4 regions of the Aminobacter sp. NyZ550 genome follow, and region 1 is predicted to be linked to each of the others. Evidence: riboswitches for the same ligand, from Rfam matches in the RefSeq annotation. Region 1 holds a riboswitch; each other region holds the start of a gene.
What was found. Region 1 has a riboswitch for cobalamin ahead of N7E70_RS00960 (ribonucleoside-diphosphate reductase subunit alpha). Riboswitches for the same ligand answer to the same signal wherever they lie in the genome.

Region 1 (7,503 bases):
GGCGACCTCGTCCTTCGAAGTGTTGAGGGTGATCTCGGTGCACAGGTTCGACGAGTGGACGACGCCGATATGGCCCTGCGGCGAGCGGATGTTGCATGGGTCCTTGAAGGTGATCCAGGGATGGCCTGTTTCGAACAGCATGGTCAGCATCTTGCGCCAGAGGTCCAGCGCCCTGACCGTGCGGAACACCTTGATCCCGCCCGCCGAAGCCTTGGCTTCGTAGGCCTCGTAGGCCGCCTTGAACGCCGTGCCGTAGAGGTCGTGCAGGTCGGGCGTCTCATCAGGCGAAAACAGCGTCCATTCGCCATCGGCCTCGACGCGTTCCATGAACAGGTCCGGCACCCAGTTGGCGGTGTTCATGTCGTGGGTGCGGCGGCGGTCGTCGCCGGTGTTCTTCCGGAGGTCGAGGAACTCCTCGATATCGACGTGCCAAGTCTCGAGATAGGCGCAGACCGCACCCTTGCGCTTGCCGCCCTGGTTGACGGCGATCGCCGTGTCGTTGGCCACCTTGAGGAACGGCACCACGCCCTGGCTCTCGCCATTGGTGCCCTTGATGTGGGCGCCGAGGCCGCGCACCGAGGTCCAGTCATTGCCGAGCCCGCCGGAATATTTGGCCAACAACGCATTGTCCTTCACCGCCTTGAAGATGCCGTCGAGATCGTCGGCGACAGTGGTGAGGAAACAGGACGACAATTGCGGGCGCAGCGTGCCGGAGTTGAACAGCGTTGGCGTCGAGGCCATGAAATCGAAGGACGACAAAAGATCATAGAACTCGATGGCGCGGCTCTCGCGGTCGATCTCGCGGCCTGCCAGGCCCATCGCCACGCGCATGAAAAAGGCCTGCGGCAGTTCGAAACGCTTGTCTTTGCTGTGCAGGAAATAGCGGTCATAGAGCGTCTGCAGACCCAGATACTGGAACTGCAGGTCGCGCTCGGGCTTCAGCGCGGCACTGAGCCTGGCAAGGTCGAAACGGCCAAGTTCGGGGTCGATCAATTCGGCCTTGATGCCGGTGGCGACGAAGGCGGGGAAATAGGTGGCATAGCGCTCGGTCATTTCGGCCTGGGTGGCCTGCTCAGACCTGGCCGAGACGAAGCTCAGTGCCTCGCGCCGCAACCGGTCTAGCAACAACCGGGCGCTGACGAAGGCGTAGTTCGGTTCGGTTTCGACAAGCGTACGGGCGGCCAGGATCGGCGCCAGCGAAAGCTCGTCGACGGTGATGCCGTCATAGAGATTGCGCCTTGTCTCGGCCAGGATCGCATCCGCTGAGACGGCCTCGAGCCCGCTGCAGGCCTCGTCGACAATGCGTGCCAGTCGCGTCTCGTTCAGCGGTGCCAGGCTGCCGTCATCGGCCTTGACCTGGAGCGGCGGTGCGGCGACCTCGACCGACGTGACCTTGGCGGCAGCGCGTTCGCGGGCACGTTCCTCGCGGTAGAGCACATAGGCGCGGGCGACCTTGTGATGCTCGGAGCGCATCAGCGCCAGTTCGACCTGGTCCTGGATTTCCTCGATATGGAAGGTGCGGCCGCTATCTGCCCGCCTGGTCAGCGCGGCGAACACCTGGCCGGCCAGTTCCTCGACGACGTCGTGGACGCGGCGCGAACCGGCGGCCACCGAACCCTCGGTGGCGAGAAATGCCTTGGTCAGCGCCATAGTGATCTTGGTCGCGTCGAACGGCGTCACCGCGCCGTTGCGCCGGATGACACGGTAGCCAGGTTCGGACGCGGTCTTGGAACCCTGGCTGAGAGCGGACGGAACGCTGTCGGTTCCGCTGGATTGAAGTGTGGAGGTCGCCGGCATCATCTTCCCCGATGGTTTGGGGGCGAAGGGCCTTGGGCGGACGCATGACGGATTTCAGCCGGCGCAAGCCGGCGGAACGCAAGCGCACCACCGGACACCCCGCCCGTGGACGTTCAGACTCGATCGCGGCAGGTCTCCTGGCTCGCAGGTCATTGCCGCTGTCTGGCCTTCCCAGCGCCCATTGGCGCCAGTGGCACTACGCGACAGCAACTCACTGCTTACAGTTGCGGGGGCAGCGCCGGCATTGCGAAATCGCGCACCGGCTTCCCTCTTAGCTCCCGAGCTGGAATCAACTCGGAAGACCACGATGTCTACATGTAGTATGACTGCCCGGTGTCGTGTCAACAGGTGGAAGAATCATTTCCACCTCATCGACCGATCAACGCCGGCGGCCGATCAATCCCTGACGTAGTCGCGCCACAGCGCCTGATAGACCGGGCATTCGGCATTCAGAGCCTCATGGCTGCCCGTGCCGACGATTCTGCCGTCGTCGAGCACGACGATCATGTCGGCCGAACGCGCCGAGAACAGATGGTGCGTGACGATGATGACGAGGCGGTCGCGGCCGAAGGCCAGCAGCTCACGCTCGAGCGCCATCGCCGATTCGGCGTCGAGCGCCGAAGTAGGTTCGTCGAAAACGGCGATGTGCGGATCGCGCAGCACGGCGCGCGAAATCGCCAGGCGCTGGCGCTGGTCGCCGGAGAGGTTCTGCCCTGCCTGCACCAGTTCGGTGTCGATGCCTTTGGGCAGGCCGGCGGTGAACTTGTCGGCGGAGGAAAACGCCAGCGCCTTGTCGATCTCGTCGTCGCGAAGCGGGCGCGGCAGCGACGCCTGAAGGTTCTCGCGGATGGTACCCGAAAACAGCGACGTCTCCTGGTCGACAACACCGATGCGGCCGCGCAGCCAGCGCGGATTGTAGGCGCGGACGTCGATGCCGCCGATTGCCACCTTGCCGGCATGATCGCGCTCCAGTCCCAAAAGCACGCGCAGCAGGCTGGACTTGCCGGAGCCATTGCGGCCGACGATCGCCACGACGCCCGTCGCCGGCAGCACCAGGCTGACACCGTTGAGTGCCGCAGCCGTCGCCTCGGGATAGCGGAAGGTCAGATCCTCGACCGTGATCGGGCCGAAATCAGCAGCACGCAGCGCCGGGGCAACGATGGCGCGCTCCGGCTGGCGCTTGAGGAAAGCCGCGAGGGCCGAGACGGTGGCGCTCACCGAATGGAACTGGATCAGGATGCCGGCACTGGTCAGCATCGGCATGGTCGCTCGGGTGACGAGCAGCTGCAGCGCAAGCAGGCCACCGATCGTGAGATCGCCGCGCAGGATGCGCCAGCAGCCGACGAGGACGACGAGCAGCGTCAGGATCTCGCTCAGCAGGCCAAGCGTGAACGAATAGGAGTGCGAGAGGTCGAGTATGTGCCAGCGCGCCTTGATGGCTTCGGCCGACTTCGCGGACCAGCGCCCGATGAAGAAGCGCTCAACCGCATTCGACTTGATGCCGCGGATGTTGCCTACCGTTTCAGCGGCCGCCCCCTGCAGAGCGCCGTTGAGGCGGAACGAGCTGCGGCTCGCCTCGCCCAGCTGGGCATTGGTCTTGCGGGCAAAGGCGGCGAAGATCAGGGCAACGACAAAGGCCAGCAGGCAGATGAGATAGTCGTAGTACAGCGCCACGGCGAACGAGACGGCAGCACCCAACATGGTGAGGAAGAAATTCGGCGCAGCGCTCAGCATGAAGGTGGCGACACGCTGGGATTCGTTGAGGAGGTTGATCGTGCTTCCGCCTGCGGATGCCGAACTCTCATAGGGGATGCGCATGAGGCGGAAGTAGATGCGTCTCGACAGCCGGGCGGTGAACCTTGCGTCCACGTCGTTGATCAGCGAGTTGTGCCAGCGTGAGGTCATGTGCCTGATAACCGCCGCCACGATGGCGATGGCGGCGAACTGGGTCGCTGCCCAACCGTCCTTGCCGACCATGACGCTGTCGACGATCTTCTGCGAAAGGATCGGAACCGTCACCGAGAGCACGATTCCGGCTAGCGAAAGTGCAATGGCAAGAAAAAACTTACGGCGGTAGATGCCCATGATCCGCATCAGTATCCGCCAATCGCCGAGCGGTATCTTGCGCAAGGCGTTCAGTTTCTCTCGAAATTTCATTGCCTACCCGACGCCGCTCGAACAACAGGGACGGGTTCGCTAGGTCATTCGCGCTTTCCTGTCAAATAATATGACAATGATAGTCATATTATTGTGAAACGCTTCGGCGAAAATCGCCCGCCTCGCGGAATGACGAACAAAACAAGTCTTCCAGATCCTCGCCAGCCGTAGCTGGGCGGCGCCGGCATGTGTCTGTTCCAGGTGAGGCCAGGTGTCGCGCCGCGCATCACCCGGCTTGCACACACCGCAGGACCCATTATACAGCCATCACCAATCTTGAGTCACAGACTCATATTAACTTACGCCAGCCCTTCGTTCGCGGACAGCCAGCTTTTCCAGATTTTTCGAGGGGGCTGTCATGTCTAACGTTCACACCGGCCGCGGTTCGCGGTCGCAAATGCTTCTGGCCGGCGTTTCGCTTCTGTTGCTGCAATCGGCCGGCATCGCCAGTGCCCAGACGGCAACGACACCGGCCAAGAAGGTCGAGGAAACGAAGCCGCTGCTGAGCAATGAAGAGCGCATCGTGCTCGACAGGCTCGTCGTCACATCGGCGCGCACCACCGGGAAGGTGCTCGACATTCCGATGTCGGTGTCGGTCATCGACCGCGAGACGCTGCAGCGCCATGTCGTCCGCGACATCCAGGACATGGTTCGCTACGAGCCGGGCGTCACCGTCTCGCGCACGACATCGCTTACCAATCCGTTCGGCCAGCTGACCGGCTTCAACATCCGCGCCATGGGCGGCAACCGCGTCCAGATGAGTGTCGACGGCAGCCGCATCCAGGAGCAGATCATCGACGGCAGCCGCGACTTCGTCGACCCCTTCAACATGCGCAGCGCCGAGATCGTACGCGGTCCGAACTCGGTGCTCCAAGGCGCCGACGCGCTGGGTGGCGCAGTCGCATTCCGCACGCTCGACCCCGACGATCTTCTCAACGGCTCGAAGCCATGGGCAGTCGAGATGAAGACCGCCTATGACAGCTACGACGATTCGTTCCGCAAGCAGGTGAGTGCGGCCGCTGAATCCGGCGACTTCAAGTTCCTCGGCAGCTTCGGTCATCTCGGGGCGTCGGAAGGCGATTTCAGCAACAGCCGCGCCGATGGCGGCCAGTGGGGCTGTCCACGCCAGGCGATCTGGCCGTGCAACAAGGCGTTTCCCGCCGACACCGACGCCTTCAACGGTCTGATGAAGCTGCAGTGGAACCCGACCCAGGATCACGAGGTCAAGCTGACCGGCGAGTGGTTCAACCGCAACACGACGATCCAGCAGATGTACGACTCGTCTGCGGGATCGACGTACGTCAACACCAGCTGGCAGCGCGAACTGGAGATGGAGCGTTACAGGCTGGCCCTGTCGCACGACTGGAAGGTCGACGCGCCGTGGCTCGATGAGATCAAGTGGCAGATCTCCTATTCGCCGCAGAAGCGCGACACCTACAGCAATCAGCTGCGCACCTACCCAACGCGCCGCCAACAGAACATCCAAGTCCGCAATTATGGCGAGGATTTCCTCGAGGCCGACGTGCAGGCCAACTCGTCCTTCGAACTGGGCGGCCTGTCGCACAAGCTGACCTATGGTTTCGACGGCGATCTGACCAAGAGCAACTATGACGGCTACAACATCACCAACAACCTGACAGCTGGCACCACGACCACCGCCAACAACCAGGGCTTCAACTTCCCGAAGGTCGACACCGTCCGCGCCGACATCTACCTTCAGGATGAGATCAAGCTGTTCGACGACCGGCTGACCATCACCCCAGGCGCGCGCCTGGCGCACTATTCCATCGATCCCACCGGCGACGCCGACTACAAGCCGAAGCCCGGCTTCGAGCCCCAGAAGATCGACGAGACCAAGCTGATCAAGCGGATCAGCGCGATGTATGAGCTGAACGACACCTATACGCTCTATGCCGGCTATGGCGAAGGCTTCAAGATGCCGACGTCGCAGCAGTTGTTCGTGTCGTCGGACAATCTTTTTACGTCTCCGCCATCCGTCCTGATTCCCAATCCGAACCTGAAGCCTGAATCCGTGCGCAGCTATGAGGCCGGCATTCGTGGCGAGCTCGACAAGGGTTACTTCAGCCTCACGGCCTTCTATGCCGACTACAAGGATTTCATCCGCTCTCTGCAGGAGGTTCCGGGCAGGCCGAACCACTACACCTCAGACAATGTCGAGGACGTGAAGGTCTGGGGCATCGAGTTCGGCGGCGAGTACGAGGTCTACGAAAACCTCTACCTGAACGGCTCGATCTCCTACCAGAAGGGCACGCAGCGGATTTCGGCAAGTGCTGCCGAAACGGCCTTCGACGGTGCGGTACCGCTCACCGCGGTGCTGGGCGGGCGTTACCTTGTCCCCGACTGGAACCTCGAAACGGAGTTGGTCGCCACCTTCGCCCATGGCGTCACCGAACGCGCCGACCCCAACGCCTTCAAGCCGGGCGGTTATGCTGTGTTCGACGCCTATGCCCGCTGGAAGCCGACCGAAAATGTCGATGTCGACTTCGGCATCCAGAACATCTTCGACCGCCGCTATTTCCCCAACACCCTCACTGGCGTCACCAACGTGATCTCGGGGCCGGTGGCCAACGCCAACAATCCGGAAATGCAGGTGGCGCCAGGCCGCACCTTCAAGCTCGGCGCAACGGTGCGCTTCTGAGCCAGATCGACAGCGATCCGACGCAGGGCACGTTGCCCCTGCGTCTTGCATGAAAGGCCATCGCGGTGACCAACGTCCTCAGGCAGTTCGTTCGCCTGCTCAAGCTCTGCATTGCCGGCAAGGGTGGCAAGACGAGCCTCGTCTACCTCACCGCGGTCATCGCGCTGCAACTGGCCGGCATCTATTTCACCATCAGGCTGGTGAGCTGGACCTCGGAATTCTACGGTGCGCTGGAAAAGGTCGACGCCAAGGCGGCGGTCTGGCAGATCTGGATCTTTGCCGGCATCGTCGCAGCCAATTCGGTGCGCTCACTGACGGCAGATTACCTGCAGAAAATGTTGCATATCAGGTGGCGCAGGTCACTGACCGAGGCAGCCCTCGGCTCGTGGTTCGCCGACCGCGCCTATTGGCGACTGACCCAGGGCGACTGCCCGCGCGAGGTCGACAATCCCGACCAGCGCATCGCCGACGATTGCGGCCTGTTCGTCAAGGGTATCCTCGACGAAGGCATCGAGCTGATCACCAAGATCGTCGGTATCTTCTCCTTTCTCGCGCTGCTGTGGGGGCTGTCGACCTTCGCGCTCAACTTCTCGCTGTTCGGTTTCGACGTCTCGATCCCGCGTTACATGGTCTGGGCGGCGTTCATTTATGTCGCGCTGTCGAGCGGGCTGACGCATCTGCTCGGCCGGCCGCTGAAATCGCTGTTCTACACGCAGCAGAAGCGCGAAGGCGATTTCCGCTTCGCCATGGCGCGCATCCGCCAGTCGGCCGACGAGATCGCGTTGATGGGTGGCGAGAACGTCGAGCGCACCGGGCTCGACCGCCGCTTCGACGGCATCGCACAGAACTGGCGCAAGATGGCGGGCCGCGAATTCCTGCTCGGCTGCTTC
Region 2 (7,503 bases), 360 kb from region 1:
TCGTCGAATCCAAGGCCGCCGACATCGTCTACTCCAATCTGTTCACCGGCATCCACGGCAACTACCTCAAGGGCTCGGTCCGCGCCGCCGGCATGGACCCCGACAACCTCGCTGTCTCAGATCCCTCCAAGATGGATTTCGAGGAAGCCGGCAAGTACAAGGCCTGGAAAGACATCTGGGGCTGCGGCCAGGGTATCGGCGCCGTCGACAAGGTCGTGCCCGTCGCCGAGTTGGTCGAGCGCCTCGCCACCGAATACGCTGCGGCCAAGGCCCGCATCACGGGCTGACAACATCCGTAAACCGTCGGCGCCCGACCTGTTCCGGTGCCGTCCGGCGCGCTGAATATCCGGCAGGCAGCACGTTTGTCCCGCCTGTCGAAAGCCTCAGAAGGCGTCTTGCAATCGCAGCGCTTTGAAGTTATCAGGCACACACCGTCGCGCGGCCGCCAGGCTGCGTTGCCTGGAAGCCGCTTTAGCTCAGTTGGTAGAGCACATCATTCGTAATGATGGGGTCGCGTGTTCGAGTCACGCAAGCGGCACCAGTTTCCCAGGAAAATCAGCTCCTGCCAGATGCCCACGCGGCACCGGAAATCTATGCCCATTTCGGGACTGTCCTTCGCCCCACGAGGTGCAGACGGATCACTCCGTGATGGCGTCGACGCTTGCCGCGAGAGCATCTTCGACAAGCGCACGGATCCTGGCCTGGGCTCCGACCAGATGGGCCCGCCAATTGCCGGCGCGCAATTCGTCAAGAGCCGCCCGCACCGTTTCGGCAGACACCTTTTCCGCCTGGAACACAAATGGCCAACCGGTCCTGCCGACCACGGCTGAAACCTTAGCTCCACCGGGAACCTGATCGATCGCAATCACCGGCTTTCCTGCGGCGAGCGCCAACAGCGCCCCATGCATGCGGGTCGTCAGCACGATGTCGGATCGTGCGAACCCGGCATGGATCTTCCCAGGACCATTCTCAGGTGATAGCACCGTGTCGATCTCGATCGGGTGTAGCGTCGACCCGCGCACCACATCTTGGAACATCGCCAATGCCTGAGGTGCCATCGCAACTCGCCTGGCGCCATACTCGCCTTGAGGGCCACGCAGGCAAACACCTGCGGTCTCGAGCCTCTCCTTTCCAGTGGGTTCAACGGTCTCCGAAACGGCGAGATCGAAATACGGTGGATCGACGCCATCACGGCCAACAATGTGATGGAAGCGGCGATTCATCCTGGCGTGATTGGGAAGGACGCTGACGCCTGCCGCGATCTTGGTCGCTAGCCTGTGGACAGACAAAAGGTCGTTCAGGTCGCGACTGTAGGTGATCGGACCACAGACGAACACGAGCTTTTTCGCAGGCTTGATGGCATAGAGATCATCAACCGGCAGATGGCCCGGAATCTGCAGTTCCGGATGCGAAATGACGGCGTGCTCGACGCCGCGCAGACGCAGCCTCGATGACAGGTTGTCGACCGCCATCAGGTCGCCGATCGTCGGACCGCCCCTGTAGCCGTAGCTTCCCCACCAGAACAGAAGCGTCGGCGGCGTGTCGACGGTGCGCGCAGCCAGATACACGCGACGAAAGGAGCTTAGCCGGCTCTTCAGCGACATCAGTGCAGTCTCGAAACGAGCTATTGAGTGACAACGGCGTCCAGAAGGCTGCCGCGTATGATTTCGCGTCCTGATATGACCGACGCGCTCAAGTGAACGCCAAGCGTCCGATTGGTTGCTACATCGGGCCAGGACAGCCCGCGATCGAAGAGCAGGTTGGTGTTCTGGTAGCTGACCGGATAGAACACATCGATCGGCTTGGCCGAAGCTGCAATTTCGTGGCGCCGGGTGACGTTGGTCAACAGCTGCGGTCCAATGACACCCCAACGATGGCGGGATACCGGGACAGGCAGGCGCATGGCCTTGCGCAGGCGCAGTAACCGTCTCTTTGTGCTTCGATACCACCATGGAATGAAATGAGGATCGCTGGATGCCGTGATCAGCTCATTGAGCGCCGGATGCTGCGAAGGCAGCCCCAGCACGGCGCCATTGATCGCCTTGTCGGATTCCCAGCCGAAGAGGAATTCCTCCTGCTGGATCGGCCTCAGGCAATAGACGTCGCAATCCACGTATATGCCGAGGCCCGCCCGCAGGATGCGGTACCGATAGATATCCGACGCCAAAGCCAGGCTACCGGTCGTCTCATGCGCAACGATTTCCGATCGAGCCATCAACCGTTGGGCGTCGAAAAGTTCGACGCCTTCAGGCACGTCCTCCGGCCGGTCAAACACATGCAGAACGACACGATGCCCATTTCGAAGAAACGACCTCAGACACCCCGCGTGGACCGGCCCCAATCTGTTGCCGATCCACAGCGAATTCACCACTGCCAACATAAATTACCACCCCATACCTGCCCGGGGCCTAAATAAACCAGATCGGGCAAAGGTCAACCTTCTGCAAGCACAGGTGGTAGCCCGCAACAGCCGCGGACAAGGTCGATGGTGATGTTGTGGTGGTCGCGCAGCGAGCGATAGTCCTGGCCGCAAAGCTTGGAAAAATGCTCATTCTCGGCCGGGGAACGCAACATGCGCGATGCATCTCGCGTTGTTTGATCATTCAAAGCTGCACCAGCCTTTTCCCAAGGAAATTAAGCCAGCAAGGCATCACCGGTGCGCCTGGTTCCGCTCACTGTCGGAACCAGGTCGAATCAATCAGGCGTTCGCCCGCGTGCACGAGCCGGCCGGCAGCCTTCTTCGACAGCCGATGGAGATATCCCCGCCGGTTGCGCGGTGTTTCCTACGATCCCAGCGTAACGACGAAGTGCTTCGTCACCGGCTCGATGATCTTCCAGGTGCCCCTGAAATCCGCTTCCACGACGAACGCGTCGCCCGGCCCAACCTCGACGGGCGCGCCGCCATCCGGCGTGATGATGATGCGACCCGAGATCATGTGGACGAACTCGTAGTCGGTGTAGCTGGCGTGGTAGGTGCCTGGCGTGGCCTGCCACGTTCCCGACAGCACCTTGCCATCCCCGGTCGTATGCTGGACGGCCGTTTTCATCGTCGGCTTTCCGTCGACCACCACCCATCCCGGTAGGTCGTTGGAATCTGCACCTTCCGGCTGGCCAAATTTGAGGATTGTTTTGTTCGCCATGGCATTCTCCTCCCTTAAGACACCCCTGCATAGCCGACGCCCTCAATTCAGGCAACTTTGTTTCCTTATGATAAAGAGGCATATTCCTATGTTGGTGTTCTTCCGCCGCCCCTTGCGGAATCAGCCCTGTCTGTGTTGATGGACGGATGTTTAGCAAGGACTCATAGATGAAGGCCAGACTGCTCGCTGCGGTGACGATGCTCGCAGTTGCCGGCTGTGCATCCCAGCCCGCCGACTATGCCACCACACTCTCTGCCAAGGATTCCAAATGGCGGTCAGCGGACTGCACGAAAGCTCGAGCTGAGGCGGCGAACTACGCAGCGCAAGAGAAAGAAACCCTGAGCGTATCGGCAGGGCTGCTGCTTGGCCCATACGGGCTCGGCATCGCCATGGCCGGCAAGGAGCATCGCGCCAAGATGCGCAAGAAATTCGCCCGGGACATGCATCTGAAATGCTCGAGCAAGCCCCTTCCTGCCAGCCTGGCGAGCAGCGCGGACACCGCGAAGCGGTAACTTCGGTCCTCACTGCCAACGGCGCGCATGTGCGGCAAGCTCGTCGCGCGCCTGCTCCAACGCCTTCGGCGAAGCGTTCGCCCACGCGGTGAGCCGCCGCCGCGCACATCATCGACACCTCCGATCCTCGCCTGTGGCTGTCGCGATTGCATGCCGGGCCACATTGGTGGGGTGCCCACGAAAACAGGCCAAAGCTGCTCTGCAATCATTCTGGCGACCCGCCTGGTGGCCGTTCCCAGCGTCTTCACGTTGGCGGTAACTCACGACACTCGCCGGTGTCCTGGCAACGCACCGGTGGACGGCCGCTCAGATTGCCCTGAACGGGCTCGACGCCGCTTGCGATCCAGCCGCTCTACACGAGAAGTTGAACGACCGCGCCGTCCGCTCGCTGGCGTTGGTTGACCTTACGTTAGGAACCTCTAAACGACCTACAGGCTCACCTCGTCCTTACCCCACCTTGGACCACCCGAGCTTAGCGCCCGCCCTGCCCCCCCCCAATCAATGGGCGGGCGCGTCCCCTCGCACATCCGATGTCGCGCAGACAAGCTTATCAGCCGCGGACGCCTTCACATCGCAACTGCGAGCTTCCCGCTTCATATCGACGCCGGTTGCCGATTTTCATGTCGATATGCCTCGGGCAGGCGCCGTTCGCCTTGTGCGGTTTGCACAGAAGGCAGCCGGCCCTGGCATTCCTGGGCTTATTCCGCTTGGGGTGCATGTCCATCTCCGGTCTCTACCAATGCGCCCCGATGGCGCACGGTCATGATCGGAAGGGCTGCTTGGCAATCGTCGTCCATCGCTGGACCATGTCCAGCAACGCCAAGCGATCGCAAGGCAGCGCATTGCTGGCCTAGGTACGTGTCCATCGACAACCCTTGACTTGCGTCTGCCCGCATATAGCTTGCCGCGCGGTTATGGTTCTTCTGCTTTCGGGCGGAAGCTAAGAGGGAATTCGGTGCGAAACCGAAGCTGCCCCGCAACTGTAAGCGGTGAGCCGCATTGCCGATTGTGTCACTGGCCGACGGCCGGGAAGGCAGGCAATGAGCCGAGACCCGCGAGCCAGGAGACCTGCCTGACCGAGTGATGTTCCGTGGGCGGGGTGTACCACCGGAGCGCAGGTTCGTGCAGGCGGCGCTATCGGCCATCGCCTTCCACCAACATGCGTTGCGACAATCCCGACCGCAGTCAGGCCAGGGATCGATCGTTTGCACAATACAGAAGTTGAGACCGCGCAGTCCCAGGCCAGACGTGCCATCGTGCTCGTCGCCAAGTCGGCCTTTGCTGCCGCGCCCTACAGGCAGATGCAGCAGCTCTGTGATCTCGCCGCGGCGTTGCCCGGCGTCGATCACACCAGCTTCGGCTTCACCGAACAAGGCACGCCGTCGCTGCGCGAGGCGCTTGCGGCACTTCGCCAGCAGGATTTCTCCGATATCCTCATCCTGCCGCTTATGCTGCCGATCGAGCCCAGCTTCAATGCCTGGCTCACCAAGTCGCTGCGCCGGTGGCAGACCGAGGACGCGGCACCTTGGCCGACGGTGCGCATCGCGCGGGGCCTCGCCGAAAGCCCGCTGCTGGCTGCAATGATGGCCGACCTCGTCACCGGTGCCGACGCGACGCCGCCCATCCCGCCGCTCGACAGGCTGGCGCCAGAGGGCTCGCTCGTGCCGGCGCAGAAACGCCGCGTGCTGGTCTGCCAGGGCGGCCCGTGCAATGCCGCCGGCGCGGACCTGATCTGGGGCCACCTGCGCAACCAGCAGGACCGCCAGAAGCTGCGCGTGACCGGCGACGGCACGATGAGCGCCAAATCGACCTGCCTTGGCCCCTGTAACCTGGCACCGGTGCTGCAGGTCTTTCCCGAAGGCACCTATTACGGCGGGGTCACCGAGGCCGCCGTCGACCGCATAGTCACCGAACATCTGCTCGGCGGCGCGGTGGTCGACGACTTTGCCTATCACCCCACCGGCCGCAAGCAGGTGCTGCGGTGAAGGCCCATTGAAAACAAGGGGGATCGTGTCGTTCCGCCACCACCTGCTTTTTGCCCCTGCCTTTTATCGGCCTGGACAGCGACATGCTGTTCTGCCGTGAACCTGATCTGGCACTGGAAGTTGCTGCGGCCGCCCTTCGGCTCCGTCGACGTCAAGGGCATGCGCACATATGGCCGCGACGACCGATCCTCGGGACGGTTATTGGCAGGCGCCGTCCCGGACCTTGGGCGTCAACTACGACCTGGTGCCAATGATCGAGACCACCGTCGACAAGGCTGGGGTCAAAGCGAGCTACGATGGCGGCCTCGTCGTGGTTCGGCGAGAAGACCGTATCCTCGGCTACTCGGCTATTTCGAGCGTTCGGTGGCAGCAAAGCTCGCGCCCAATGTCAGCCATCGTGTCGAGGCGGGCCACGGCGCGTTTCCGCCCGGGGAAGCGAGCTGTGGGACAGTTCGCAGGCCTGCCTGTCGCTGGCCATACCGGGCAGCGGCCTGACGATGCGCACCTTGTCGGCACCGCACAACTTTCCGCACCACCTGTTCGACCCGATTCCGGCCGAACAGCAACGCTTGCCGTTGTCGATCGTCAACTATCACGACGTCTTTACCAGGCACGGCGCGCAATCCGCTGCTCAACGTAACGGCGGATGTTCCCGCCGATATCCGCCACTGGCTGGAAGCCAAGGCTGAAACGCGCAGCAGCGGCAGCGGCGCCTGGGGTCGTCGGGCACAGGTCCGATGGGCTGACACAGCCTGTTGCGATCCACGTCAATCCATCGATCTAATTGACCCAAGGGAAACATCAGCGACTATTGCGCAGGGCTAGATCAGTTCAGTGGGCGGTGGCAGTCATGGCAATTCAAGTATCCTATTCGCGGCGTGATGTCCGCGAAGAGTTGATGCGTCGGCGCGAGACTTACATCGCGGCGCAGAGATCTCTGTCACCGCCTTCGCCGCGGGGATATGGCAACATGGAATGCGTCCATTGTCATAATCGCTTCATCGGCGTCACCGCTGCCGCCTGGAAGTTCGGCCTCTGCGACGACTGCCTGCATCACGACTGATTGTCCAGCCGGCGCAGCTCCCTTTGCGGGAGTTCCAGCGCCTGGATCGACTGCTGTGGAACTTCCGTGTCCGCGGCGTCCCAGGCACATTCTTGGGCGATCTACCTTCCCCGATGATCCGGCCAAACCCGCATCCCCAATAGCAGTGGGTCGCCGCCGCGGCCCACCGTCCGCACTCATATTTCGGGGTAATTCCAAACGTGCCTTGACCCTGAATTAGAAACTGCGCAACCTCGCCCGAAACGGAGGAGGCGGCTCGATCGTGGGGAAGCGATCCGGGCCGCAAATGGGAGCATCTATGTCCGACCAGATCGCGGCGTCGTCCGCCACGCCCGCAATTGCGCGCCGACCGCTTCTGGCCCGCATCGACTGGCTCAATTTGAGCGGCCTCGCCTTCTATCATGTCGTCGCGCTCTACGCCTTGCTGCCCTGGTTCTTCAGCTCTACCGGCGTCGTCCTCTGCATCGCCGGCATCTATGTCTTCGGCACGCTCGGCATCAACCTCTGCTACCACAGGCTTCTCACCCATCGCGGCTTCACCTGCCCGAAATGGCTCGAGCACGGGCTTGCGATCATCGCCGTCTGCGCCTTCCAGGACACGCCGGCGCGCTGGGTTGCGGTGCACCGCCGCCACCATGAGCACGCCGACGAGGAGCCGGATCCGCACAGCCCGATCGTCACCTTCCTCTGGGCCCATGTCGGCTGGCTGCTGGTCAAGTCGCCCGACATGGAGCGCATGCAGATCTACGGGCGCTACGCCAAGGACATCGTCCGCGACCCGTTCTACCGCAAGCTCGACAAGC
Region 3 (7,503 bases), 2.6 Mb from region 1:
CGCCGAATTCGCCCTTAGGCGCCTCGACGGCTGCATAAACCTCGCCAGCCGGCACACGATAGCCTTCGGTGTAGAGCTTGAAGTGATGGATCAGCGATTCCATCGAACGCTTCATCGCCTGGCGCTTCGGCGGAACCACCTTGCCGTCCACGTTTGACACGGGACCGGTCGCTTCCTTGCCGAGCAGCAGATCGACGCACTGGCGCATGATCTTCGCCGACTGGCGCATCTCTTCCATGCGGATCAGGTAGCGGTCGTAGCAGTCGCCGTTCTTGCCGATCGGAATGTCGAATTCCATCTCCGAATAGCATTCGTAGGGCTGGCTCTTGCGCAGGTCCCAGGCAGCGCCCGAACCGCGCACCATGACGCCCGAGAAACCCCAGGCCCATGCGTCGTCGAGCGACACCACGCCGATGTCGACGTTGCGCTGCTTGAAGATGCGGTTCGGCGTCAGAAGGTCGTCGAGATTCTGCACGGTCTGCAGGAACGGATCGATCCACTTGCCGATGTCTTCGACCAGCTTCTGCGGCAGGTCCTGGTGGACACCACCCGGACGGAAATAAGCCGCGTGCATGCGCGCGCCGCAGGCGCGCTCATAAAACACCATCAGCTTTTCGCGCTCTTCGAAGCCCCACAGCGGTGGGGTCAGCGCGCCGACGTCCATCGCCTGCGTGGTGACGTTGAGCAGGTGCGACAGGATGCGGCCGATCTCGGAATAGAGCACGCGGATGATCTGGCCACGCTTCGGCACTTCGAGGCCGAGCAGGCGCTCGACCGCGAGCGCAAAGGCATGCTCCTGGTTCATCGGCGCGACATAGTCGAGGCGATCGAAATAGGGCACGGCCTGCAGATAGGTCTTCTGCTCAATCAGCTTTTCGGTGCCGCGATGCAAAAGGCCGATATGCGGATCGACGCGGTCGACGACTTCGCCGTCGAGCTCGAGCACCAGCCGCAGCACGCCGTGTGCCGCCGGATGCTGCGGGCCGAAATTGATGTTGAAGTTGCGGACGGAGGTTTCAGCCATTTCGGCGCCTCAATTCGTCTTGGCTTTTTCGTCACCCGGCAGCACGTATTCGGTGCCTTCCCAGGGAGACAAAAAGTCGAAATTGCGGAATTCCTGCTTGAGCTCGACCGGCTCGTAGACGACACGCTTCTGCTCGTCGTCGTAGCGAACCTCGACGAAGCCGGTGAGCGGAAAGTCCTTGCGCAGCGGGTGACCTTCGAAACCGTAGTCGGTCAAAAGTCGACGCAGGTCGGGATGGCCCGAAAACAGGATGCCGTACATGTCATAGGCTTCGCGCTCGAACCAGTCGGCACCCGGATAGACCGAGGTGATCGACGGAACCGGCGTGTCCTCGTCGGTGGCGACCTTGACGCGGATGCGCAGGTTCTGGCGCGGCGACATCAGATGATAGACGACATCGAAACGCTTGCGACGCTGCGGGTAGTCGACACCGGCAGCATCGATGAAGGAGACGAACTGGCACTGCACATCGCTGCGCAGGAAGGTCATCACGTCGACGATGTCGGCGGCCTTCACCGTCAGCGTCAGCTCGCCATAGGCGACGACGCTTTCTTCGATGTCCGCATCGAGCTTTTCCGCAATGTACGCGGCAAGGTCGTTCAGGGCTTCACTCATCTGGGATCACCGCTCGATCGTGCCGGTGCGGCGGATCTTCTTCTGGAGAAGAAGGATGCCGTAGAGAAGTGCCTCGGCGGTCGGAGGACAGCCGGGCACATAGATGTCGACGGGCACGACGCGATCGCAGCCGCGCACCACCGAATAGGAATAGTGATAGTAGCCGCCGCCATTGGCGCACGAGCCCATCGAGATGACGTAGCGCGGTTCCGGCATCTGGTCGTAGACCTTCCGCAGCGCCGGCGCCATCTTGTTGGTCAGCGTGCCGGCGACGATCATCACGTCCGACTGGCGCGGTGAGGCGCGCGGCGCGATGCCGAAGCGCTCGGCGTCATAACGCGGCATCGAGATGTGCATCATCTCGACGGCGCAGCAGGCCAGACCAAAGGTCATCCACATCAGCGAACCGGTACGCGCCCAGGTAATCAGCGCCTCGGACGAGGTGACGAGGAAACCCTTGTCGGACAATTCGTTGTTCAGCTCGCCGAAGAAGGCGTCGTCTGAACCGATGGGCTTGCCGGTGTTCGGATCGATGATGCCTTTCGGCTTCGGCGCGATCAGGGTGCCGGAGGCGTCGTTCAATCCCATTCCAGCGCTCCCTTTTTCCACTCATAGACAAAGCCGATGGTCAGCACGGCCAGGAAGATCATCATCGACCAGAAGCCGAGCATGCCGATCTCGCCGAAGGACACCGCCCACGGGAACAGGAACGCCACTTCGAGATCGAAGATGATGAACAGGATGGAGACCAGATAGAAGCGGATGTCGAACTTCATGCGGGCGTCGTCAAACGAGTTGAAGCCGCACTCATAGGCTGAAAGCTTTTCCGGATCCGGACTGCGGTAGGCCACAAGGAAAGGCGCCACGATAAGCGCAATGCCGACAATAAGCGCCACACCGATAAAAATGACGATGGGCAGGTACGAACTCAGGAGAGCGTTCATGCTGCGAATTCCGTTGGTGGCCTATCCACCCAGATTTACAGCACGGGGTCCGTTTCCGGAAGCGCGACAGATTCTCGCCGAGCCGGACGAAACGGTCGTGCTGCAATGCGGCGACGGTTAGCGCAGCCGGTCGGTCGAAGCAAGTCCAACCTTGGCCAAAACGTGGCAAAGCACACTGCTGGCCCAAAATCCTGCGCGTGTGGCTCCCCTTTGATTTCCTTCGTTTTTTACTCAAGTTTACGCTCCTGACAAGACCGGAACCCAAGTTCTGCTAGCATTTGCAGCAAAGGTCGATTCTCGTGCCCTTGCGTCACTCCTCAAGAGACTGCGATAGCTTGCCGCAATGAAGGAAAAACTCTCACTCGCCACGGCCCGCCGCATCGCATTGGCGGCCCAGGGATTTGCCGACCCGCGCCCCACCGGCGCGATCACGCGGCGTCACCTGCAGCGCGTGCTCGACCGCACCGGCCTGCTGCAGATCGACTCGGTCAGCGCCGTCGTGCGCGCCCACTACATGCCGCTCTATTCGCGACTAGGCTCCTACCCCATGGCCCTGCTCGACGACGCCATGGCTCCAAAGAAGCGCATGCTGTTCGAATACTGGGCGCATGAAGCGTCGCTGCTGCCGCTGGAGACCTTTCCGTTGTTGCGCTGGCGCATGGCGCGGGCCGAGGACGGGATGTATGGCGGGCTTGCCAAGTTCGGCCGTGCCAACAGGCCCTATATAGAAGAGATCTTTCGCCAGGTGGTCGACCGCGGTCCGATCGCCGCTTCCGACATCGAGGGCGCCAAGGGTTCCGGCGGCTGGTGGGGCTGGAGCCAGGAAAAGCATGCCTTCGAATGGCTGTTCTGGGCCGGCCGCATCACCACCCATTCGCGGCGTGGCTTCGAACGCCTCTACGATCTGCCTGAGCGCGTGCTCCCGGCCGGCATATACGACCGTCCAGCTCCCCAGACCGAGGATGCGCATCGCGATCTCTTGCGAATCTCCGCCCGCGCCCATGGCATCGCCACCGGCATCTGCCTGCGCGACTATTTCCGCCTGTCGCCAGCCGACATGAAAGGCCGGCTCGAAGAGCTGGTCGAGACCGGCGAACTGATTCCCGTCCGCGTCGAAGGCTGGGACCGGCAGGCCTATCTCCACGCCGATGCGCGCATTCCGCGCAAGATCCAGGCACGCGCCCTGCTTGCGCCCTTCGATCCGCTCGTCTTCGAGCGCACCCGTGCCGAGCAATTGTTCGACTTCCGCTACCGCATCGAAATCTACACCCCGGCTGAGAAGCGCCAGTACGGCTACTACGTCCTGCCCTTCCTTCTGGGCGAGCGCATCGTCGCCCGCATCGACCTGAAGGCCGACCGACCGGCGGGTATCCTGCGCGTCCACGCCGCCTATGCAGAGCCCTGTGCGCCACCGGAAACCGCAGCCGAACTTTACGAAGAACTCCAGCAGATGCGCGACTGGCTCGGCCTCGAAAGCATCGAGGTGACGCCCGCGGGCGATCTCGGACCCGGCCTGAGCGACATTGCGGGTCGCTCCGCCTCGTTGACTCCACCCCTCGCGAAAGCCTAAATCGCCCACAGACGGTCCTTCGCCCGCAACGGCGAAGGCTAAGAGGGAATGCGGTGCGCGCCGGTGGCGTCAAATCCGCGGCTGTCCCCGCAACTGTGAGCGAAGAGCCAAGCTCGAAGACCACTGGGATTTTCCCGGGAAGGCGAGCGAAGGCGACGATCCGCAAGCCAGGAGACCTGCCGTCGCAGACATTGATCCGATCGCCTGGCGGGTGCCCCGGGCAAGGAGCCTGGATTTGGATTTCGACGACAACCTTCCGGTCGCATCAGCCGACGCATCCTGCGATGCAGCCGACGCGCGCCCATGCGACGTGACCATCCTCGTCTGCTCATCCTGCCGCGACGAAACCGGGTCCGACGCCCATCCACGCGCCGGCGCCCAGCTTGCCGAGCACGCCCGCCTCGCCGCCAATGGCGAGATCGCCGTGCGCAGCGTCGAGTGCCTGGGCAACTGCAAGCGCCGCCTTAGCGCCGCCCTGATCCGCGACGGCGCGTGGAGCTACGTCTTCGGCGATCTCAACACCATGTCGGGCGACGATCTCGTCGCCGGCGCAAGACTCTTCGCCACCTCGACCGACGGCCTGATCCCCTGGCGCGGCCGTCCCGATAGCCTCAAGCGCGGCCTCGTCGCGCGCATCCCACCACTTGCTCTCATCAAGGAAGATACATGACCGCCTCCCTCGAACGCGTTCCCTGCACCGTCGTCACCGGCTTTCTCGGCGCCGGCAAGACCACGCTGCTGCGCAACATCCTCGAGAACTCCAAGGGCAAGCGCCTCGCCATCATCGTCAACGAGTTCGGCGATGTCGGCATCGACGGCGAGATTCTCAAGGGCTGCGGCGTCGATACCTGCCCGGAGGAAAACATCGTCGAACTGGCCAATGGCTGCATCTGCTGCACCGTCGCCGACGACTTTGTCCCTGCCCTCGACCAAATCCTGTCGCTTACACCGAGGGTTGACCACATCCTGATCGAGACCTCGGGCCTGGCGCTGCCCAAGCCGCTGGTCCAGGCCTTCCAGTGGCCAACGGTCAAGAGCCGCGTGACGGTCGACGGCGTCATCGCCGTGGTCGACGGTCCTGCGCTGGCCGCAGGTAAAGTTGCCTCCGACATGGAAGCGCTCGCCGCCCAGCGCAGTGCGGACGATTCGCTCGACCACGACGACCCGGTCGAGGAAGTGTTCGAGGATCAGGTCGCCTGCGCCGATCTCATCATCCTGTCCAAGAGCGACCTGCTCGACGAAGCCGGCCACGCCCGCGCCACCGCCATCGTGCGCGAGCACCTGGCACGCGCCGTCAAGATCGTGCCGTCGGCGCATGGCAAGGTCGATCCGTCGGTGCTGCTCGGCCTCGGCCTCGCCGTCGAGGACGACATCGAAAACCGCAAGACCCATCACGACGGGGCGTTCGACCACGAGCATGACGACTTCGATACCTTCGTCATCGAGATCCCGTCGATCGCCAACCCGGACGAACTGGCGAAACGCGTCGCCACCGCCGCCGAAGAAGAGAACGTGTTGCGTGTAAAGGGCTTCGTCGACGTCGGCGGCAAGCCGATGCGGCTGCTCGTGCAGGCCGTCGGACCGCGCGTCAACCACTATTATGACCGTGCCTGGACCGCAGAGGACGACCGCCGCTCGCGCCTGGTCGTGATCGGCCTCAAGGGTCTCGACCGCCCGGCCATCGAGCGTATCCTAGTCGGCTGAACCGGACAGCCGGGATGCACATCCTCACCACCACCTCCGCCTCGCTCGATGACCTGATCGAGCCTGTCGACCTCAGGCAGAAGCCTGCGGATGTGGTGGCGCTGTCCTTCACCGACAGCGATCTAGCCGGCCTCGCCGGCGCCTGGAAGGCGGATGCGGACAACTTGCCATCGATGCGGCTCGCAAGCCTGCGCGACCTCCGCCATCCGATGTCGGTCGATCTCTGGATCGACAGCGTCGCCAGCCACGCCAAGGTCATCCTTGTCCGCATTCTCGGCGGCCACGACTGGTGGCGCTACGGCTGCGACCAGCTTGCCGCGATGGCGCGCGAAAAAGGCATCGCGCTGGCGCTCTTGCCGGGCGAAAGCCACGACGAGGATCTCAGGCTGATCGAGGCCTCGACCCTGCCGCGCACCGAACTCGACGCTCTGCTCGGCTATTTCCGCGAGGGCGGCCCGGAGAACATGAAGGCGCTGGTGGCGCGGCTGGCAGCTCTGGCGGGTGGCAAGAATGCCATGGCAGCACCCGTCGCAGTGCCGAAGGCGGGTTTTTATGATCCGGCGCGGGGCATCGTCTGTGATTTAGAAGCCTCTTTTGCCGGATGGACCAGCGCCTCTGCGCAGGTGTCCGGCAGGACAGAGGGGGGTGCGCAGGATCACGCCATCTCCAGCTCTCCTGCCATCCCCATCCTCTTCTACCGTTCGATGCTGCTCGCCGCCGACGTCGCCCCTATCGACGCGTTGGTCGAGGCACTGAGAGCACAGGGCCTCCGCCCCGTCCCGATTTTCGTCTCAAGCCTCAAGGATAAGGCCTCCCTAGCATTCGTCGAAGCAGCCCTGGACCAGCTCGCGCCTACGGCCATCATCACCGCAACCGCCTTCGCCGCCGGCGCCGGCGCCGAACCGGGCACGGAAACGCTGTTCGACCGCGCCCGCGTGCCGGTGTTCCAGGTCATCGTCGCCACCACCCGCCGCGAGGCCTGGGAAGGCAGCCCGCGCGGCCTTGCGCCCGCCGATCTTGCCATGCATGTGGTGATGCCCGAACTCGACGGTCGCATCCTCGCCGGCGCCATCTCGTTCAAGGCGGAGAGCGAAGTCGACCCAGCCCTCGGTTTCCGCGCCTTCGCCAACCGGCCCGAGTCCGATCGCGTCGAGCAGGTCGCCCGCCGCATCGCCGCCCACCTCAGGCTGCGCCAGACACCGCCCGAAAAGCGCAAGCTGGCGATTCTCGTCCCCGACTATCCCAGCGCCCCCGGTCGCACCGGCTATGCCGTCGGCCTCGACGTTCCATCAAGCGTGCTCGCCATGCTGCACGACCTCAAGGAGGCCGGCTACACAGTTGAATCGATTCCGCAATCGCCGCGCGCATTGCTCGACCTGATTGAGGCTGGTGGGCAAGGGCTGGCGCTCGAAGACTATCTCACGCTTGCCGAAGATCTGCCTGGGGAGGCGAGGAAAGCTGTCGAAGCGGCGTGGGGCTATCCCGAAGCGGAGGCTACAGGCGGAAGTGCGCGCTCTACATTGCCCCACTTCGCCTTCCGCGCCGCCACCTTCGGCAACGTCACCGTCGCCCTCGCCCCTGACCGCGGCCGTTCGGCCGATCGCCGCGCCGACTATCACGACCCGACGCTGCCGCCGCGCCACGCG
Region 4 (7,503 bases), 1.6 Mb from region 1:
AACCCTTGACGATCTTGCCGACTATGCGCGCGAGCTCCTCGCCGCCTGCGAGGCGAATGCCGATGCCTTTCCCGGGAAAAGCCGGGTCGAGCTGCCCGGCCTGGCGATCGACGTGTTTTCCGATCACGGCGAACTGGCGAGGGCGCTTGGCCACGGCATGGTTGCAGAGATAGCTGCCGGACGACCGGCGACGCCGGGGCGGATTTTTCTCGCCCACCCTGGCATTGGCTCGATTCCGCAGCCGGCGTTGTGGGGCGAGGCGCTGTTTCATCCGAACATGTTTTCCGAGCGGCTCGAAGCCAACGGCCTGCGCGGCCATTACTTCCACGACCTCAGCTACTGGCAGTTCTACGATGTCGAGAGACAGCTGGGCGTGCAGCTCATGCGGTCCGCCGACGGCTGCCCGCCATGGGAGTTCGGTGCCCCGCTGCGCTGCTTCCTGCATTGGGAATATGCGGCGCGCGGCATGCGCCTCACGCATGCCGGAACGCTCGGCAAGGGCGGCAGGGGCGTGCTGCTGGCCGGGGCCGGCGGCGCCGGCAAGTCGGGCACGGTCGCTTCGGGCCTGCTTGCCGGGCTCGACAGCGTCGGTGACGACTACGTGCTGGTCGAATTCGACGGTGACCGTTCGCTGGCGCGCCCATTGTTCACGACCCTCAAGCAGGACCGGGCGGGCTTCGATCGGCTTGGGCTAGCCCGGCTGCTGCCCGATCCGGGCCTGCTCAACTGGCAGGGCAAGTATCAGTTCAGGGTGCAGGACATTTGCCCGCGTGGCGTCGCCAGTGAACTCGACATCGTGGCGCTGCTTGTGCCGCAGATATCGGGCGCCGCGCAAAGCACCATCACGCCGCTTGCGCGCAAGGACGCGCTTATGGCGCTGGCGCCGTCCGGCATCGCGCAGATGCCGGGCGAACGCGAAAGCGGATTTCGTTTCTTTGGCGAGCTGACACGTCGGTTGCCGTGCTACACTCTGACACTGGGCACGCGCGGCAACGAGATCGCGGATACGATCGCCGCGTTTCTGGACAGGGGCAATTCATGAAGCTGGGCATCGTGCTGCCCGTCTACAACCGCGAGAGCTACATCGGCTCGGCGCTGCGCTCGGTTTTGCGACAGAGCGACGCCGCGCAGCTCGACATCATCGTCATCGACGACGGCTCGGTCGACGGTACCGTGGCGGCTGTGCGGTCATTCATCGCCGACGGCGCGCCGATCCGCCTGTTCTCACAAGCCAATTCAGGCGTGACCAAGGCGCGCAATGCCGGCCTGCGCCGGCTCTCTGACGACACCGAGTTCGTCTCCTTCATCGATTCCGACGACATCTCACCCGCCGGGCGCTTTGCCGCCGACCTTGCCTATTTCAAGACCGATCCGGCGCTCGAACTCACCTATTCCTACATGCGCATGGTCGACCAGATCGACGACGAGACGCTCGAGCCGGTTGCAGGATGCGACGACCGCATCTTTCGCGGCGTGCATCTGTCGGCCGGCATCTATCGGCGCAGCCTGATCGCGCGGATCGGCGATTTCGACGAGGAGCTGGCGCAGGCAGAGGACACCGACTTCCTGTTTCGCATCTTCGAGCAGAGGGCGCGATTTGTCTTTCCCGACACGATCGCGCTCTACTACCGCCGCCATGAACACAATCTGACCCGGAACGTCGCCGAGTCGCGGCGGGAGTTCCTCAAGGCGATGCAGAAATCGATGCGCCGCCGCAAGGCCGACCCGACGCTCGGCGACCTCAGAGGTTTCATCCAGGTGGCGCATCCGTCGGGCGATGGGGCGCCGCTGCGGCCATGAGCTACAGCGTCGTCATTCCCGCCTGGAACGCGGCCCGCACGATCGCCGAGACGCTGCGCTCGGTTGCCGCGCAGACAGTGCCGCCTGCCGAGATCATCGTCGTCGATGACGGCTCGACCGACGAGACCGAGGCGGTGACGCGGCAATCGGGCGTTCCGGTCCGATATGTCAGGCAGGACAACTCCGGACCGGGCAGTGCCACGACGCGCGGCTTCGCGCTGGCCAGGGCGCCCTTCATTGCAACTGTCGACGCCGACGATCTGTGGCTTGGCGACAAGATCGAGCGTCAGTTTCGCAGGCTGGAAGAGGCGCCGCAGCTGGCTGCCGTGTTCACGCAGTGGCGAACCTTTCGGCATGGCGAACCAGACGATGGCACCGGCAAGGTGACGCCCGGCTGGTCGCGCACGACGATGTTGGTCCGTAGCCAGGTGGCGCTTTCCGTCGGCCCGGTGATCGACCCGCCAGGCAACCGCGGTGAAATGGTCGACTGGCTTGGCCGGGCCCGCGAAGACGGCCACCAGCTCGGCATGATCGATGAGGTCCTGGCCCTGCGCCGGATCCTGCCGGGAAGCATGTCCTACGGCCGCGATCCCGAGCGCGACCGCGGCTATCTCGAGGTCGCAAGAATGGCCATGCTGCGGCGCAAGCTCAAGAACGCCGGACAGGGCTGATGGCATCCACGTCACGCCGCATCGGCCGGCGCTTCCCCGACTATGGCTGGGCATGGCCGACAAACGGTCTCGACCAGTTGCTCAAGGCGGTGCTGTTGCCGGACCATGCGGTCGCGCAGACGCAGGCCTTGCGGTGGCTCGATGCCAACGACATCGATGCCGTCGAGTTCCGCGAGCACAGGCTGCTTGCCGCGATCGCCGACCGGTTCGGCAAGGCGCTGGCGATGCATCCCGCCTATCCGCGTCTCGCTGGCCTGCAGAAGATGCTGTGGACCAAGTCGCGGCTTGCCATGCGCGAGGCCGAGCCCGCACTGAGGGCCATCGTCGCGGCCGGCGTGCCGATCATGCTGCTCAAGGGCGCGAGCCGCATCGCGGTGGAGCCGGCGGCACAGCGCGGTCGGGTGGCGCACGACATCGACATCCTTGTGCACCCCGAGCACATGGTGGCCGCCTTCGACATGCTGCGTCATGGCGACTGGCAGGTGTCGACAGGGGTCAGTCCCCAATATCTCAAGCCGCGGTTAGCTGCGGTGCGGTCGATGAATTTCTTCAAGGGCAGCTATGGCGACATCGATCTGCACCAGGTCGCTTATGACTGGTCGCAGGCAGATGAGGCGGACGACGCTGCGGTTTGGCAGCGCGCCACGCCGGCCTCCTTCACCAGTCTCGACGTGCTGGTCCCTTCGACCGCCGACCGGGTGACGCTGGCGATCGGCCATGGCGGCCTCGACGCTCATACCCACAGCGACTGGCTGGTCGACACGGCCTCGGCGATCCGCGCCGGCGGCGTCGACTGGGCCGTGCTTTGCGACGTCGTCGCCCGCAGGCACCTTGCCGTGCCGACGGCGGTGGCGCTGAGCTATCTGAAAGCAGAGATGTCGGTGCCGGTTCCCGACGATGTGCTGGAGCAGGTGGTCGACATGGCCGATCGCGCCGGCGCCGCCCGTATCGCTGCCTTGCTGCAGGCCAAGCCGCGGACCGACTTCAAGGGTCTGACCTGGCTGTCACGCGGTGTCGCCAAGCAGTTGCGCATGCGCAAGAAACGCGCTGTCCGTGAGCGCGAGCTGCCCGGCGTCGTCTGGCACGGTCGGCGCACACAGGCGGGCGATGGTGCGGGGCAGGTCACCCCGGCACTGGCGCAGCAGGTGCCGTTGCCGCCGGCGGCAGTTGGCGGTGCGCCTGCCGAGATCGACATCGTCGTGCGGCTGGACGTGCCGCCGGTGCGCCGTCGCATCGAGATGGAGCTGAATGGCGGCGAATGCCATTTCGCGCGGCTGCGCTATCGCAAGCTGGGTAAATCAGGCGGCCGGCTGACCTTGCGGTTTCGCGGTACCATCCGGCCGGACCAGGCGGATGGCGCGTTGGTGCTGTCGGCGCGGCCGTCGCGACAGTTCCGCGCGTGGGAGCATGAGCAGACGGTCGCCACCTATGGTGCGGTGCCGTTCCAGATCGTCTCGGTGACCGTTTCGCCGGCTCGCTGAGCCGGAGAACAGTTTGCGCTGCCTGCAGTTCCGCGCAACCTGGTCTCAGCATCGTCGCGGCTCAGGCAAATGCCGCCCTGTATAGTCCCGGATGGCAACTTGACTTTACCTTGGCCGTCGATAGGTTGGCGCCGTCATGGTCTTCCGCCGCGAGGTGGAAGCTAAGAGGGAATCCGGTGCGAAACCGGAGCTGTCCCGCAACTGTAAGCGGTGAGCCTATTGCCCCTGTGTCACTGGCATTCGTGCCGGGAAGACGGGCGACAAGGCTACGACCCGCGAGCCAGGAGACCTGCCTGACAGAGTGAGATTCCGTGGTCGGGGTGTGCCACAGGAATGCCGGTTCCGGTTCGGAAGCCCGTTTGCGGCTTTCGCCAGGTCTGCATTTCCGCATCCACGCCAGGGCAGGCAGAGGTTGGCGCGGCGATGTCGGGAAGAACGGTTTCCCCAGAATATCGAAAGTTTGGGCAGACGCATTCGTTGCCTGCTGCCGTGGCATCGCGCCTCGACCTATTGTCCCGGACGCCTTCCGGGCATGGCAACGCCAGGCGTTGCGCACCCCTTTCAAGCAAGGAGAGATCATGAACATCAGACATTGGATCCTTTGGCTCGGGCTCGCCGCGGCATCCGCCATTGGCCTTGCGCCGGCGGCCGCGGAAAGCTTCACCGACGATGCCGGCCGAAAGGTCGAGCTGGAACTGCCGATCAAGCGGGCGGTGATCTTCAACCGCTACGCGGTCGAGTTCGCCCGCGCCATTGGCGCCATCGACAAGGTCGTTGGCGTCGATGCCAGCACGATGCGGGATCCGACCTACTGGCCGCAGTTCAAGGAAGCCGACATTGTCGGCCAAGGCCAGACGCAGCCCAATTACGAGGCGATCGTTGCGCTCAAGCCGGACCTGGTCATCATCCCTCGCAACGGCGTCTATGAGGAGGCAGCCAAGCAGCTCGAAGCCTTCGACATTCCGGTGCTGGTCGTCACCGCCTGGGACACGCTGCAGCATGTCGAAAACGTGACATTGTTCGGCAAGCTGTTCGACGAGAAGGAAAAGGCCGATGCGCTGAACGCCTACTACACCAGGTACATGGACCTGCTGGCCGAGCGTCTGAAGGGCGTCGAGCGCAAGAAGGTTTATCTTGAAGAGGTCCGTGATCTCGTGACCGTCACGCCCGGCTCAGGCTGGCACGACATGATCGAGGCCGGCGGCGGCACCAATGTCTTCGGCGACATCGACATCAAGAAGGAGCCGTCGTCGCGCGGCAACGAAAACAGCTTCACCGTCGATCCCGAGGAGATCATCGCGCGCAAGCCCGACCTGGTGATCAAGCTGCAGCCCGGCTCCTACCAGACCATCCCGGAGGCAAAATTCGCCGAGAGCTGGAGGGCGATCGTCGCGCGCGAGGAAATATCAGGCACGCCGGCAGGGCAGGCGGGCGATGTCCGCCTGATCAACTACTACCTCGCCGGCGGCTCGTCCAAGGTCACCGGCGCGCTGCAGGTCGCCAAGTGGCTCTATCCCGACCTCTTCACCGACGTCGATCCCGAGGCTGCGATGAAGGAATGGATCGAGATCTACCAGGGGCTGCCGTTCCAGGGCGGCATGACCTACCAGGGCACAGCCTCCAACTGATCGACCAGCACGCCGCCGCCCGGCAGGCGGCGGCGTACCCTCTCAATCCGGAGCCTAGAGCACGTCCCGCAATCGATGAATCGATTGTGAAGTGACGGGCGCGTTCGGTGCTGATTCAACATCTATCTCGATGGAGGTGGAGTATGGGGAAGGCACTGAGCGGAGATCTTCGGTTGCGGGTCTTGAAGGCTTCAGACGAAGGCATGTCGGCGCGCAAGGCGGCGGCGCGGTTCGGGGTGGGCGTATCGAGTGCGATCCGCTGGATTGCGCGGGCGAAGATCGGCGAACTGGCGCCGCGGCCGCAGGGCCGCCGCCGCGCTTCCAGTCTCGACGCGCATGAAGGCTTCATCGTCGGGATGATCGAGGAGCACAAGGACATCACGCTCAACGAGATGGTGGCTCGCCTGGAGGGGGAACAGTCGGTGCGGATCAGCCGCAGCGCGCTGAGCGCCTGGCTTGGCCGGCGCGGCTGGACGTATAAAAAAAGTCCGCGCACGCATTGGAGCAGGACCGCCCCGACATCCTGATGCGCCGCCGTGCCTGGTTCGACGGCCAACTCGACCTCGAGCCGGCGCAGTTGGTGTTCATTGATGAAACCGGACTATCGACCAAGATGGCCCGCCTGCGCGGAAGAGCGCCACGCGGCGAGCGTTGCCGTGCCGGTGTGCCGCATGGCCACTGGAAGACCACCACCTTCACCGGAGCGCTGCGGCTGACAGGCATGACCGCGCCCTTCGTCTACGACGGCGCCATGAACGGCAACGTGTTCCTCGCCTATGTCGAGCAAGTACTGGTCCCGACGCTCAAGCCCGGCGATGTCGTCATCATGGACAATCTGCCCGCTCACAAGGCTGCCGGCATTGGCGATGCGATCGAGGCTGCCGGCGCGAGACTGCTCTACCTGCCGCCCTACAGTCCCGACTTCAACCCCATCGAGAACGCATTCTCGAAGCTCAAGGCTCTGCTGCGCGCAAAGGCCGAGAGAACGATCGCGGCACTGTGGGACGCGGTCGGATCGGTCATCGAACTCTTCACCCCCGCAGAATGCGCCAACTACTTCAAGGCAGCCGGCTATGACCCAGATTAAACAGGATGCGCTCTAGACCATGGACATCGCAAGCAGTGCCGGTTTGGCGCGTGGCCAATCCGACGGCATTTCCAGCCTCTACCACCGAGCCGGCTATCGCAAGGCGGCTGTCATCTTGTGGTCGCTGCTTGTGCTGCTGCTCGTCGCCGGCGGCGTTGCCATCGTCGGCATCGCCGAGACGGGGCTGGTGACGCTGCTCATGGTCATCCTGCAGAAGCTGTCGTTCGGCCATTTCGTCGCCGAGGTCGATCCGCAGCAGGCGCGGGTACTGGTTCATCTGCGCCTGCCGCGCGTCGTCATGGCCATGGTGGCGGGCGGTTCGCTGGCCTTCGCCGGCGTGCTGATGCAGGCGATCACACGTAACCCACTGGTCAGTCCCTATACGATCGGCGTGTCCTCGGCGGCGGCCTTCGGTGCCTCGATCGCCATCATGTTCGGCATAGGCTTCAGCGCCGCCGGGCTCTACTTCGTGCCGCTGACGGCATTCCTGTTCGCGCTCGGCTGCGCCGTGCTGGTGTTCTCCATGGCCTGGCTGCGCGGCATGGGGGCACAGACGATGGTGCTGACCGGCATTGCCCTGATGTACCTGTTCAGCGCGATGACCGCAGCCGTGCAGTTCGTCGCCACCCAGGAGCAACTGGCCCGGGTCGTGCACTGGACGTTCGGCAGCCTCAACGGCATCGGCTGGGATGCGGTTGCCGTCTCTGGTGCGGCACTGCTGGTCGCCCTGCCGCTGGCGCAGTCGCGGGCCTGGCAATTCAACGCGTTGACGAGCGCCGGCGACGACGTTTCGCGTTCGCTCGGCATCAATGTCGCGCTGCTGCGCGGCATCGCCG

Region 2: linked by a shared signal. The riboswitch ahead of N7E70_RS26485 ((2Fe-2S) ferredoxin domain-containing protein) and the one ahead of N7E70_RS00960 (ribonucleoside-diphosphate reductase subunit alpha) in region 1 are both predicted to bind cobalamin.
Region 3: linked by a shared signal. The riboswitch ahead of N7E70_RS13795 (DUF1636 family protein) and the one ahead of N7E70_RS00960 (ribonucleoside-diphosphate reductase subunit alpha) in region 1 are both predicted to bind cobalamin.
Region 4: linked by a shared signal. The riboswitch ahead of N7E70_RS09110 (ABC transporter substrate-binding protein) and the one ahead of N7E70_RS00960 (ribonucleoside-diphosphate reductase subunit alpha) in region 1 are both predicted to bind cobalamin.

The regions. Positions count from the first base shown of each region.
Region 1 covers NZ_CP114190.1:194,498-202,000, forward strand. The annotation lists gene N7E70_RS00960 (ribonucleoside-diphosphate reductase subunit alpha) at 1-1,797, opposite strand, end outside; cobalamin riboswitch at 1,908-2,119, opposite strand; gene N7E70_RS00965 (peptidase domain-containing ABC transporter) at 2,194-3,954, opposite strand; gene N7E70_RS00970 (TonB-dependent hemoglobin/transferrin/lactoferrin family receptor) at 4,313-6,613, shown strand; gene N7E70_RS00975 (ABC transporter ATP-binding protein/permease) at 6,679-7,503, shown strand, end outside.
Region 2 covers NZ_CP114190.1:5,334,929-5,342,431, forward strand. The annotation lists gene N7E70_RS26450 (NAD(P)H-dependent flavin oxidoreductase) at 1-287, shown strand, start outside; tRNA gene N7E70_RS26455 (tRNA-Thr) at 466-541, shown strand; gene N7E70_RS26460 (polysaccharide pyruvyl transferase family protein) at 639-1,604, opposite strand; gene N7E70_RS26465 (glycosyltransferase) at 1,625-2,380, opposite strand; gene N7E70_RS26470 (hypothetical protein) at 2,434-2,574, opposite strand; gene N7E70_RS26475 (cupin domain-containing protein) at 2,784-3,140, opposite strand; gene N7E70_RS26480 (hypothetical protein) at 3,308-3,652, shown strand; cobalamin riboswitch at 4,550-4,742, shown strand; gene N7E70_RS26485 ((2Fe-2S) ferredoxin domain-containing protein) at 4,858-5,637, shown strand; gene N7E70_RS26490 (hypothetical protein) at 5,934-6,326, shown strand; gene N7E70_RS26495 (acyl-CoA desaturase) at 6,999-7,503, shown strand, end outside.
Region 3 covers NZ_CP114190.1:2,809,553-2,817,055, reverse strand. The annotation lists gene N7E70_RS13820 (NADH-quinone oxidoreductase subunit D) at 1-1,024, opposite strand, end outside; gene N7E70_RS13815 (NADH-quinone oxidoreductase subunit C) at 1,034-1,639, opposite strand; gene N7E70_RS13810 (NuoB/complex I 20 kDa subunit family protein) at 1,646-2,227, opposite strand; gene N7E70_RS13805 (NADH-quinone oxidoreductase subunit A) at 2,218-2,583, opposite strand; gene N7E70_RS13800 (winged helix-turn-helix domain-containing protein) at 2,927-4,153, shown strand; cobalamin riboswitch at 4,149-4,351, shown strand; gene N7E70_RS13795 (DUF1636 family protein) at 4,389-4,823, shown strand; gene cobW (cobalamin biosynthesis protein CobW) at 4,820-5,857, shown strand; gene cobN (cobaltochelatase subunit CobN) at 5,872-7,503, shown strand, end outside.
Region 4 covers NZ_CP114190.1:1,823,066-1,830,568, forward strand. The annotation lists gene N7E70_RS09090 (serine kinase) at 1-1,042, shown strand, start outside; gene N7E70_RS09095 (glycosyltransferase family 2 protein) at 1,039-1,800, shown strand; gene N7E70_RS09100 (glycosyltransferase family 2 protein) at 1,797-2,471, shown strand; gene N7E70_RS09105 (nucleotidyltransferase family protein) at 2,471-3,952, shown strand; cobalamin riboswitch at 4,073-4,262, shown strand; gene N7E70_RS09110 (ABC transporter substrate-binding protein) at 4,531-5,580, shown strand; one part of gene N7E70_RS09115 (IS630 family transposase) at 5,724-6,060, shown strand; one part of gene N7E70_RS09115 (IS630 family transposase) at 6,060-6,667, shown strand; gene N7E70_RS09120 (FecCD family ABC transporter permease) at 6,687-7,503, shown strand, end outside.